DNA from 4 places in the Anaeromicrobium sediminis genome. Region 1 is predicted to be linked to each of the others. Evidence: riboswitches for the same ligand, from Rfam matches in the RefSeq annotation. Region 1 holds a riboswitch; each other region holds the start of a gene.
The links. Region 1 has a riboswitch for cobalamin ahead of CCE28_RS14210 (aspartate-alanine antiporter-like transporter). Riboswitches for the same ligand answer to the same signal wherever they lie in the genome.
Positions count from the first base shown of each region.

Region 2: linked by a shared signal. The riboswitch ahead of cobT (nicotinate-nucleotide--dimethylbenzimidazole phosphoribosyltransferase) and the one ahead of CCE28_RS14210 (aspartate-alanine antiporter-like transporter) in region 1 are both predicted to bind cobalamin.
Region 3: linked by a shared signal. The riboswitch ahead of CCE28_RS07140 (MATE family efflux transporter) and the one ahead of CCE28_RS14210 (aspartate-alanine antiporter-like transporter) in region 1 are both predicted to bind cobalamin.
Region 4: linked by a shared signal. The riboswitch ahead of CCE28_RS21150 (ABC transporter substrate-binding protein) and the one ahead of CCE28_RS14210 (aspartate-alanine antiporter-like transporter) in region 1 are both predicted to bind cobalamin.

Region 1 covers NZ_NIBG01000013.1:45,062-48,279, forward strand. Annotated here, with positions in the region: gene pepV (dipeptidase PepV) at 1-356, opposite strand, end outside; gene CCE28_RS14205 (hypothetical protein) at 455-886, opposite strand; cobalamin riboswitch at 1,178-1,380, shown strand; gene CCE28_RS14210 (aspartate-alanine antiporter-like transporter) at 1,523-2,755, shown strand; gene CCE28_RS14215 (acetyl-CoA hydrolase/transferase family protein) at 2,818-3,218, shown strand, end outside.
Region 2 covers NZ_NIBG01000007.1:121,433-124,650, forward strand. Annotated here, with positions in the region: gene CCE28_RS09920 (AI-2E family transporter) at 13-1,134, opposite strand; cobalamin riboswitch at 1,248-1,423, shown strand; gene cobT (nicotinate-nucleotide--dimethylbenzimidazole phosphoribosyltransferase) at 1,516-2,571, shown strand; RNA gene ssrS (6S RNA) at 2,623-2,805, opposite strand; gene CCE28_RS09935 (VanZ family protein) at 2,944-3,218, opposite strand, start outside.
Region 3 covers NZ_NIBG01000004.1:191,897-195,114, reverse strand. Annotated here, with positions in the region: gene CCE28_RS07145 ((2Fe-2S)-binding protein) at 1-395, shown strand, start outside; cobalamin riboswitch at 742-923, shown strand; gene CCE28_RS07140 (MATE family efflux transporter) at 1,209-2,522, shown strand; gene nikB (nickel ABC transporter permease) at 2,539-3,218, shown strand, end outside.
Region 4 covers NZ_NIBG01000037.1:5,460-8,677, forward strand. Annotated here, with positions in the region: gene CCE28_RS21145 (hypothetical protein) at 126-359, shown strand; gene CCE28_RS22415 (hypothetical protein) at 652-801, opposite strand; cobalamin riboswitch at 879-1,052, shown strand; gene CCE28_RS21150 (ABC transporter substrate-binding protein) at 1,280-2,290, shown strand; gene CCE28_RS21155 (FecCD family ABC transporter permease) at 2,292-3,218, shown strand, end outside.

The DNA of each region.
Region 1 (3,218 bases):
GCAGGCCCCTTGTCATCTATAGTTCCACGTCCATAGATTTTATCATCATGAATTTTAGCCTCATATGGAGGATATGTCCAGTTATCTCCTTCTGGTACCACATCTAAGTGAACTAGTATTCCTATCATTTCACTACCTTCACCAATTTCCCCATAACCTGCATAGTTGTCCACATTCTTAGTTTTAAATCCAAAACTCTCACATAAACTAAGGGCATAATTTAAACAATCATTTACCCCTTTACCAAAGGGCATGTCCCCGTCTGGTTCTGCCTTTACACTTTTAATCCTAATTATTTCTTGGGTACTTTTAATTATGTCCTCTTTAAGATCAGTAATTCTTTCCTCTAGTCTCATACTTTCACCTCTGTTTTATATAGTTACTTTCTATATTCTAATTTTTTCTTATTTTTCCTCTTTTAAGCAAAATAATACCCACATAAGGCTTATTCAACCTACTTGTGGGCATTAGGGCAAAAGTTATACTTTAATGAAAACTTTTCATCTTCATGTTGAACTTTAAATTTAACTTTAACTACATGCTCATTTACTTTAAGTCCATCATGAGAATAAAGGTATATTTCAACTTCATCATTAACTTTAAGATTAACTTTAACTTTATGACCTATATTAAATACATCATTTACCTCTGAACTAATAAATAAATATTTACTTATGAGTTTATCTGAACAATCTAATGTTAAATAATAAAGTTCTTCATTAACTTTATCCTTAACTTTAACTTTATGAAACTCCACATATATTTCTCCCATATACCCTTGTCCAATTATGGGACCTAAGTATATGCCTTTTCTAATAGAATCCTCTTTATATAAATAAAAATAATTCTTTCTGTCACTTGTATCCACTGAAAAATCATAATACATGCAAACACACTCCTTACTGGTTAATACATATATATGATACAAGCCCTATCTATGGAACACTTAATCTACATAAAAAATGAAATATTATAATTAATGTTCCACTTTATGTTTGATAATTATCTAACTTTTTAAGTTTTTACTTTTTATGAAAACACCTCTTATAACTTCTAATTACTCACTTACAAGAATTTAGCACAAAAAGACAACTTTCGTGCCATAAGAAAGAATATTACAAATATTGAATCTTTGTTGACATTTTCATATTTCTTGTTATACAATCACTTTAAACAATTCTATACGGAACTTTATGGTATTTTTAGTCTTTTAATTACAGGCTAAAAATTTAAAAGGGAAGTTTGGTGAAAATCCAACACGGTCCCGCCACTGTAATAGGGAGTAAACCTATGTTATACCACTGTTTTTATTTAAAAATGGGAAGGTATAGGTTTATGATGATCTTAAGTCAGGAGACCTGCCATAAAGATAAACGCCGTAATTACTCACGAGGATGAGGAGGTGTTATGATAAGGTCTTATGTAAAATAGCCATGCCTATTTTCACTACCTATTTGTAACTAATCTCTCTTGTGATAAGGGAGATTTTTTTATTTCATTTTATTAAGGAGGATATGTTTTTATGAATTTTGATTACGTAAAATTCGTCACGGATCCATTTGTACTAATATTTATGTCTGTCATATCGGGTCTAATTATAGGTAAATTTCAATACAAGAGAATCAAACTAGGCAATTCAGGTGGATTGTTCACAGGACTCTTTATTGGATGGTTTACTTACAAGAAATATGTAATTCCATATACTAATGATTCATCAATGCCTGCTTATGCACAAAAAATACTTTCAAATGGATTAGTTCCAAAGGAATTATTTTTATTTACCCTAATCTGCTTCATTGCATCTGTAGGTCTTTTAGCTTCCACAGATATAGGTAAGGTAGTAAAAAAATATGGTTTTAAATTTATGCTACTAGGTTTCCTAATTACCCTTACAGGAGCCCTTAGCTGTTATATTGTTTCTCTTTTAAATAAAAATATAAATATTTTTGCATTATCTGGTGTTTATGTGGGTGCATTAACAAGCTCTCCTGGATTAGCTGCCGCCCTTGAATCCGTTTCAGCTTTAGGAAAAGGTACAGAATCCATGGTAGGCCTTGGATATGCAGTTGGCTATATTCCTGGAGTAATAGTAGTTATATTCTCTATGCAGCTTTTACCTATAATATTTAAAATTGACGTTGAAAAGGAGAAAATTTCTTTCATACGTGAAATGGATAATGAAAAAGAAAAGATAGATTTAGACAATCTTAATTTTGAAATACTGCCCTTTTTATTTGTATGTATAGTAGGTTTTTTTATAGGACAAATAAAAATTTATTTAGGACCTGCAATCAATTATTTTAGTTTAGGCTCTACAGGTGGAGTATTAGTCTCTGCCCTACTACTAGGCCATATAGGAAAAATAGGTTTCATGAATTTTAGAATGGACACTAAAATTCTAAGTGCCATAAGAGATCTAACCCTATCCATATTTTTATCTATTGTAGGCCTTAGATATGGTTATTCTACTTTAACTAATATTAGGGGTGAGGGATTTATCTTACTATTTGTTGCCCTTTTATGTTCTTTGTTTGCAGTTCTTATTGGATTCTTAATAGGACGATATGTCCTTAAAATAAATTGGATTATGCTATCAGGTGCAATATGCGGAGGAATGACAAGTACGCCTGGACTTGGGGCAGCTATCGATTCATCTGATAGTGATTATGTGGCAACAGGCTATGGGGCCAGTTATCCCTTTGCTCTATTTGGAATGATAATATTCACCATTTTATTACAAAGAACTGTTATATAAAATAGACCTTAATTGAAACGACCTATTGATTCTACAATATTAAAATTTTAGGAGGATATGTTATGTGTTTAGATAGAATTAGAAATAAAGATTTACTAGATAGGGTCTGTTCCCCTAAGGAAGCTGCTATGTTAATTAAAGACGGAATGAATGTGGCCACAAGTGGTTTTACTCCTTCTGGATATCCTAAAGCAGTACCTATGGCATTGGCAGACTTAGTAAAAGAAACGGGTGAAAATATTAAAATCAATTTGTATACGGGTGCCTCTGTAGGTGAAGAATTAGATGGTATATTGGCAAAAAATAATTTATTAAATAAAAGACTTCCTTACCAAACTAACGAGAGTTTAAGAAACTCTACAAATAATGGTAATTGTGAATACTTAGATATGCACCTAAGTCACGTTCCCCATTATACTAAGCTAGGATTCTTAGGAAAAATTAATGTGGCAATTATAGAAGC
Region 2 (3,218 bases), on a different contig from region 1:
TCCCTTTTAATTTCATTCATTTAAATTTTCCAACTCTAATAGAGTCATTTTCTTTCTCTTTAGTCTTCTGTTTACATGTTCTTCCACTAAATTTTTGATTAGAACTACCATAGGAACTCCAAAGAACATGCCTACAACTCCTCCTACGGCACCTGACAGGGTTATAGCCACTATTATCCAAAATGCTCCTACCCCAATCTTATCTCCTAATATCTTAGGACCTAATATGGCTCCATCAAACTGCTGAAGTAGTGCAATTATTAGACCTACTACTAGAGTCATTTTAGGACTTGCAATCAAAGTTATAATCACAGCCACAACACCTCCTATTATAGGTCCCACAAATGGAAGTACATTAGTAGTTCCCACAACTAAGGATATTAATAAGGCGTATGGACACTTTACCATTATTAATATAACAAAGCAAATTAATCCAATAATTGCTGAATCAATTACTTTTCCAACTACAAAATTAGAAAATATATCATTGCCCTTATTAATTATATAAACTATATAATCCGCTCTTTCATTACTAGTAAAGGCATATAGCATACGTTTTGCCCTGGCAATTAGTAATTTTTTGTCTAATAATATATACACTCCTAATAGACAACTTATTATTTTTTTACAAATACCAAAAATAGTTCCTTGAAAATTGCCAAAGCTCTTTGGTACATATTTAATACTCGATATTCCCTTATTAATACTATTTCTTATAATAGCTATAGTATTTTTATCTAAATCATCTATACGGTTAATACCTATTTTATTTATTATTCTATCTGTAATCATCCCAGTAGTTAGATTGCTAGAATGTGGCAATGTTTCTAAAAAGTTTATTATACTATTTATTACATTGTGTACTACCAAAGTTCCTAGCAAGATAACAATTAATGTGACAATAAAAACGGCTATAAACACACTCATATTTCTTTTCATATTAAATTTTCTTTCGAAAAAAACTACAAATGGGTCTAATATATATGCTAAAAAGAATCCATTCACAATAGGAAATATGACTCTATAATAGCTAATTCTCATACTTTTATTTACACATAGGCTTCCTATTAAAATTATCATTATTACTGCAAATACTAAACTACTATAACTAAACCTTATGATTTTTTTGTTCATCTATTGATTCTCCTAGTCCTTGTTTAAATGCCTTTCATTTAAGCTCAATATTCCAAAAAAAATTATATTGTTGATAAATCTCTAAAAATATATTATCATAAATATGAGAAATTAATAAGCTAAAATTTTAAGGTGCCTAATTTTTAGGAGAATAGGGAAGAAGGTTAAATTCCTTCACGGACCCACCACTGTAATGATGAGAAATGTTAAATATGCCACTAGACTACTGGGAAGGCTTAATATTTCTATGATTCTTAGTCAGGAGACCTGCCTTAAAATTTTAAAATGTGAATGACGGCAAAGTTCATATTCCCACTGGGAGTATGGGCTTTTTTAATTGCCTAAAAACACAAATATAATCTTAAAGGGGAATTTTGAAAGATGAAAAAATTACAAGAAACTATTAAATCAATTACACCACTTAGTAAAAACCATATGGATTTAGCTAAGGAAAGACTAGACCTTCTTATTAAGCCTTTAGATAGTTTGGGTAAATTAGAAACTATAGCTATTCAGTTATCTGGAATTTATGAAAATAATTACTATGATACTTCCAATAAATTAATTTTAGGTTTTGGAGCTGATCATGGAGTTTATGAGGAAAATGTATCTCCTTGTAAACAGGTGGTTACACAGCAACAATTTGCCAACTTTGTAGGTGGAGGTAATGGAGTATCTACCCTATGTAATTTTACAAATTCCCATGTTTGGGCCATAGATGTGGGCATAAATTGCGATGAAGAAATTACTGGAGTTTTTAATGAAAAAATCAGAAAGTCTACTGATAATATGAGAATAGGACCTGCCATGGCCTATGATGAAGCCATAAAGTCTTTAGAGATAGGAATTAAATATGCTACTTTAGCTAAGGAAAAGGGATACAAAGTAATTGGTATCGGAGAAATGGGTATATGTAATACTACTCCATCAACAGCAATTATGAGTGTATTCTTTGATCTATTACCTGAAAATATTACGGGTATGGGCTGTGGCCTTGATAATGAAGGTATCCTTAGAAAGATGAATGTTATAAAGGATTCTATTAAAATTAACAAGCCAGATAAAAATGATCCTATAGATATATTAGCTAAGGTTGGAGGATTTGAGATAGGGGCCATGGCTGGAGCCATATTAGGAGCTGCTAGCTTAAGAATGCCTGTTGTATTAGATGGTTTCATATCTTATGCGGCATTTATTATTGCCTATGGTTTAAATAACCTTTGTAAAGATTATGCCATTCCATCCCATATGTCTGCAGAACCCGCATCTAAATTGGTTTTAGATAAGTTATCCTTATCGCCCCTTTTAAATTTAGATATGAAGTTGGGAGAAGGTTCTGGTGCAGCATTGGCCTTTAACATAATAGAAGCAGCTAACTTTACATACAAAAATATGCTTACCTTCGATGAATCTAATATGGAAAATACTCACCCATAAAGTAAAACTTAATTTCCTAACAAGTAAAAAAAGAGAGGCATATGCCTCTCTTAATATTCCAAAATACCGCTACTCTAATTTTGATACCTATCTCAACGATAGGTGGGTGCCCTCACAGATACTTCTTTGTCCTTGCCGATTCGGTCTCATAAGTCAATTTCACATCTAAATTTTGAACTCCCGTTTCTTAACTGTAGGTTCAAAATAAGAGCTACACGAATACCCCAGATATATTTCTTTTTCTTGTATTCATTATAACAAATTTTTTGTAATTCGCAAATACTTATTTAATGGAAATTTAGATTGATTTTTCTATTTGAGATTTTTTTAACACTTACGATATCTTTTTTAAAAAATTCAATTCTTATCTCCCTATATTTTAATCTTTTTCACTAATATATATCCTAACATGGCTCCTACCAGATTTAATATAATATCATCTATATCACAAGTGCCTACCCTATAAATATATTGAAGTAGTTCAATACTGCAAGTAGTTATTAGGGCTAACATAAATATTTTTATATAATTATTAGTCTTATTATAGGCTAGTGGTAATAAAAATCCTAAAGGCATAAAAGCTACAATATTGCCCCCAATATTAATTATTGTATTTCTTATACCATATTTTAAAAACGCATACTCAG
Region 3 (3,218 bases), on a different contig from region 1:
ATGTATTTATTGCTCCTGCTGGAACAATGCATTCTATGAGAACTGATGGAGATCTTTATGTAACGGCTGTTCTTATACCTGTAAATAGAATTATTTGCCACTGTAAACAAGTGAGTTATGGTGATATTAGGAAAGCAATGGTTGGTGGTGCTCGTACTATAGAGGAAATACAAGAAATTACAGGAGCAGGAACAGGTTGCGGTAATTGTATTAAAGATATAAAAAAAATATTAGCATTAGCCTGTGGGTGCAAAATGGTTTCTATGGAAGCCGTAGTTGATGCAGTTAAAGATGGGGCAGATACAGTTGAAAAAGTTGGAGAAGTAACAGGAGCAGGAACTGATTGTGGAAAATGTAAAGCTCTAATACAAAATATAATTGATACAAAGAAGTAATTTAACAACAAACTTCTAGAGAATATTATGTATGATAGAAAGGTAGCACTGATTAAAATCAATGCTATCTTTTATTAATTTAGTCAAGAAATTAATAAAAGATAAATAAATACTCAAAAGAGTTTAAATTAAAAGCTGTACAGATGTACTTAAGTGGTGGCTATGGAATAAGGATTTATTATTTGAATAAGAGAACAGATAAATTCTATTGCATTTTGGATATAACATTTATATAATTATAAATGGAATATTTAAATATGTATTAAAGTAATTTATGAAAAAGGAATTTGGGTGGATTACTCTAAAAGATGAATCTTCTAGAAGGACTACTCTGATAATATCTAAAATTAAATACTTATGTTAAGGTGCCTTGTAAGAAAAGGAGAATAGGGAAGTCGGTGAAAATCCGACACGGACCCACCACTGTAAGTAGGGACGAATTCTAAAACGCCACTGGATAAATATCTGGGAAGGGTAGAATGAGATTGAACTACAAGTCAGGAGACCTGCCTTAAATGATAATAAGGTTAGACGAAAGGGGATAAATTTCGGTCTAGTTATTTTAAAGTTACTTTTTTAGATGGGAAAAGAGTCTCTTAGCGTTTGCTAAGAGACTTTATTATTTTCACTAATTATCTTTATGGAAAATCACCATGATGAAACTTAAGTATATAAAGCTAAAAAGGGTGATTTTAAAAACCATTCTAAAGTACATTTTAGACTTACATCAATAGGCTTTTTGAGAACTTAGGTTTAATGTGCTTAAGGGTTATAGGCCTAATAAAAATAACATTATAAATTGTGAGGAAATCTATGAACTATAAAGAATATTTATCTCTGGCAATACCTTTTATTATATCCACTGTAACCCAACCTCTTTTAGGGGCAGTAGATACGGCTGTCATTGGCAGACTAGAGCATCCATCATACATTGGAGGAGTTGCAATTGGAGCGGTTATATTTAATACCTTGTATTGGCTATTTGGATTTTTAAGAGTTAGTACTTCGGGATTTTCTGCACAGTCACTAGGTAGCCAGCATGAAAAAGATAGTTATTATGCTTATTTTAGACCCGTTTTGATAGCACTTATTATAAGTAGTGTGTTTATTATATTACAAGTTTTTATTAGAAATATAGCTATGTACATATATAATCCAGAACCTGATGTTGTCATTCATGCTATTACGTATTTTAAGATACTCATTTGGGGTGCTCCCTGTGTCCTTATAGGATATGTAAATCTAGGGTGGTTGATGGGAAGAAAATATGTAAAGGAAACATTGTTTTTACAAGTTTCTACAAATGTTCTAAACATTATCCTAGATATAGTTTTTGTAATGTTTCTGAAGATGGGTATAGCAGGCGTAGCCTATGCTACACTTATTTCTCAGTTTTATGGATTTATAATAGGAAACTATATTATATCCACAAAGATAAACATGTTTAAAATATTAAATTATAAAAGTGAACTTTTAGATAAGGTTGCAATCAAAAAAATAATGGGGGTGAATGCTGACCTTATGATAAGAACAGTTTGCCTTTTAATCATGACTAATATGTTTATCGCTAAGGGTACTGAGTTAGGAACAGTTATACTGGCAGCTAATGCAGTATTATATCAAATACAATATATTATATCCTATATATATGATGGGCTGTCTAATGCCTCAAGTATTTTTGCTGGTAAATGTGTTGGGGAGAATAATGTAAAAGAATATAAAGACGTGATATCTATTTCAAATGTGTGTACGGTAGTACTAAGCATAATTTTGTCTGCTTTTATTATACTTTTTAAAGATCATATTATAAGTATCTTTACAAATTTAGAGGATGTTATTTCTCTATGTAAGGAATATGTTATATGGTTAGCGGTATTCCCTTTTGTCATCGGTATCGGAATGGTCTATTATGGAATTTTCACTGGGAGTACCTATACGGCTCCTATTAGAAATTCAATGGTTATATCACTACTAGTATTTATTACTGGATATTTTACTGCTATACCAGAGTATAAAAATCATGGCTTATGGCTTGCATTTATACTATTTAGTCTTACTAGAAGTGTGATTCTTTTTTTATACAAAAAACAGTTATTAAATAAAGTATTTATTATTGAAAATAATTAAGTGGTGGGTTGATATTATGAAAAGTTATTTATTTAGAAGAATTCTACAACTTTTAATTGTTATGCTCTTGGCATCATTTTTGACCTTTAGTCTTACCTATATTAGCCCTAGTGATCCAGCTGAGATGATGCTTACATCTCATGATATTATTCCTACAAAAGAATTACTAGAAAAGACAAGGGAGGAAATGGGACTGAATGATCCTTTTATAGTTCAGTATGGAAATTGGCTTAAGGATTTGCTAACTGGGGACTTGGGATATTCCTACTCCACTAGGGAATCAGTTGCAGATATTTTATCACAAAGAATTTCAATGACTGTAAGATTAGCAGTTGTTGCATTATTATTTTTGATTGCTTTTTCACTAACCTTAGGTATCTTATCGGCGATTAAAAAGAATAAACTATTAGATTATATTATAAGAGGAATTTCTTTTGTAGGAATATCAATTCCAGCTTTTTGGTTAGGGCTTATATTGATTTATATATTTGTTGTAAAGCTTCATTGGTTTAAGATAACAGATCAATACTCTCTAAAAAGTGTAATTTTACCAGCTTTGACCTTATCAATCCCCTTGATGGGAAGGTATATAAGACAAATTAGGGCAGCTATATTGGAAGAATACACACAAGACTACGTGATAGGTGCTAGAGCTAGGGGCATAAGAGAAAGTGAAATAATTATTAAACATATTTT
Region 4 (3,218 bases), on a different contig from region 1:
TTTTCCTTCACAAAACCATCACATGGGGTAAGTAGAATTTTCTTATAAATAAACCTAACTTATTTGCAAAAATAATCTAAGAAGAATCTATAGAATGATGTAGCTGCAAGGGAGGAACAAAAGGAATGAAATATTCAAAAAAAGCTTTAAAAAAAGTAGTACAAGGGCTAAAAAATATCTTTGATGCAACTGCTGAGGAAGTAGCAAAGGCCATGAGAGAGGCAGAATACACAGCGGAAGAAGTGGCACACGGCATAAAGGAAGTCTATAATGCACCTGATGGAGATATATTTGATGCGTTGGATTATGCTGGATACAGTACCAATGAGATAGATGATGCAATAATGAGTATGATTTGACTTAATGATGGTTTTCTTATTTAATATGGTTATTTTACAAAAATAAATGAAATTATAGACAAGTATTGCCACATGTTTGAATATAATAACTTTAACGAGGTAAAAATTGGAATATGAAAGAGGAGAAATACATATGAAAAAAATTAAAAGAAGAAAAGTTATGCGGGAAATTAAGAAAACAAAAGTCACAATAATAAGTATATTAATAGGTATAATGATTGGGACAATAATCGGAATGATAGGTAGTTAGATAACGGGGATAGTTGAGCGTGGTTTTTACTCAAACTAAGGGTTACGGTATATAGTCGGAGTCTGTACTTCTAAGTGTACAAAATAAAACTATAATTTTTAAAAATTGAATATCACCTACAACATCTTCAACTATAGATATTATCTTACCTTCTTTAATAATATCTACTATATATTCCATATCTGAATACATATTAAGTCTAAAATGCATTTTATAATGTTGAAATTTGTAAAAGCAATTGTTATAATTGTATTGATCCAATTATAACAATTGAATATCTTGTTTTGGGTACCAATATAAGGTTTAATAGGGAAAGTGGTGAAAATCCACTGCAGCCCCCGCTACTGTATACGGAGACAAAGCCAAATCCACTGGATTAATCTGGGAAGGATGGTAGAGAATGACCCGTGAGCCAGGAGACCTGCCTAAAGCTGTATATGGAACTTCGGAGGGAAGTAAGACCATAGAGTAGAACTATTTGAAAGATATTATCTTTTATTTTGATAAAGTTTTTTAAGTTAATAGAGATACGCTGTGCCTCCGTTTTTGCGGAGGCTTTATTTTTTTCTCTAGTATCTTACTGGGATTACTTTTATTAAAGTTAAAAGATTTAATATGATGGTACATGGTTACATTATTTAAAATACAAACATAAAAAAGGAGGACACAAATGAAAAAAATATCTTTACTTCTAGTATTTGTTTTAATATTTTCATTTACTGGGTGTACAAAGGATGAAACTACAAAAGCTGTAAATGAAGATGTGAAAATTGAAGAGACAAAGGAAACAAGGGAATATGAACCTATAACATTTAACTATGAAATTTACGGTGAAAATTATGAGATAACATTTGAAAAAGCTCCTGAAAGAGCTGTTACATTATCTCAGTTTATGACAGAAATGCTTTTAGCTCTAGGTCTTGAAGATAAAATGGTAGGAACAGCTTTTATGGATAATGAAATTTATCCAGAATTTAAAGAGGCTTACGAAAGTATACCTGTTCTTTCTGATAAATATCCTTCTAAAGAAGTGCTATTTTCTGTAGGACCAGACTTTGTATCTGGATGGGAATCAGCTTTTAATGAAAAGAGAGTAGCTTCAGCTACTGATATGATGGATAACGGAATAAATCCATATTTAGCCACATCCATAGGCGGTAGTGGTTCATTAGAAGGAGTTTATAAAGATTTTAGAGATTTAGGAAAAATATTTGCAGTAGAAGAAAAGGCTGAGGAAGTAATTAAAAAAATGAAAACAGAAATAAAAGGGATTCAAGACAAAATAGGGGATATTTCAGAAGAGGAAATGGTAAAAGTTTTTGTTTATGATTCTGGTGAAAAGGAACCTTTTGTTGTAGCTGGTGGAGGAATTAGTGGAGATATTATAAGACAATCAAAGGGAAAAAATATATTTGATCATATTAACAAGGGCTATGCAACTGTATCCTGGGAAGAAGTAGTTGAAAAAAATCCTGAGGTGATCGTAATAGTTGATTATGGAGATACAGATTATGATGCAAAATTAAACTTCTTAAAAGAACATCCGGCTTTACAGCATATAAAAGCTATAAAAGAAGAGAGATTTGTAAAAGTAAGCCTTGCAGATATGTCACCTGGTATTAGAAATACAAAAGCCATAGAAGAACTTGTAAAGGGATTCTATCCAGAAAAGTTTGAGTAAGATGAAGATTTTTGAGAAAAAACTATATTTTACAATATTATGTATAACTTTAAGTGTAGGCCTTATAGCATCCATAATAGCTTCAATTAGTTTAGGGCCTATAACCTTAGATTTTAAAGAAGTATGGAAAATTATAGCTAGTAAGTTGTTTTTCAAAGAGATTTTTCAATGTACTTGGAAAAAAACCACAGAAAGTATTGTTTGGAATTTGAGGTTTCCTAGGACTTTGTTAGCTATAATTGCTGGAGCAGGCCTTTCACTTTGTGGTATAATGATGCAAGCTTTAACTAAAAATCCATTAGCTAACCCTTATATTTTAGGTATATCATCAGGAGCATCTACTGGAGCTGTAATGATAATTATATTTGGAGGTTCTAGCATATTTGGAATACAGAATGTTTCCATAGGAGCCTTTATTGGGGCATTACTAGCAAGTTTATTAGTTTTTATACTATCTAGACAAAATGGTGTTTTTTCTTCAACACGTCTAGTACTAACAGGTGTATCAATAGCTGCTCTTTTTTCAAGTATAACGAGCTTTTTAATATTTACAGCACAAGATTATTCAAAGGTTCATGAGGCATTATTTTGGATGACAGGAAGTTTAGGTGGAGCTAAATGGGGCAATTTATTATGGCCTTCTGCTTGGCTACTAATTTCCTATGTGTTTCTAATTATATTTTCAAGAGGCTTAAATAGTTTATTGTTAGGAGAAGGAGTGGCAATTACTTTAGGGGTAGATACAAAATTTTTAAAAAATATGATTCTTTGTTTAGGAAGTATACTAACCGGATTTGTGGTATCAATAACAGGTGTTATAGGGTTTGTAGGACTTATAGTTCCTCATATATGCAGAACATTAGTAGGGGCAGATCATAAAAGAGTATCTACACTATCTCTTTTATTAGGACCGATTCTACTTATTTGG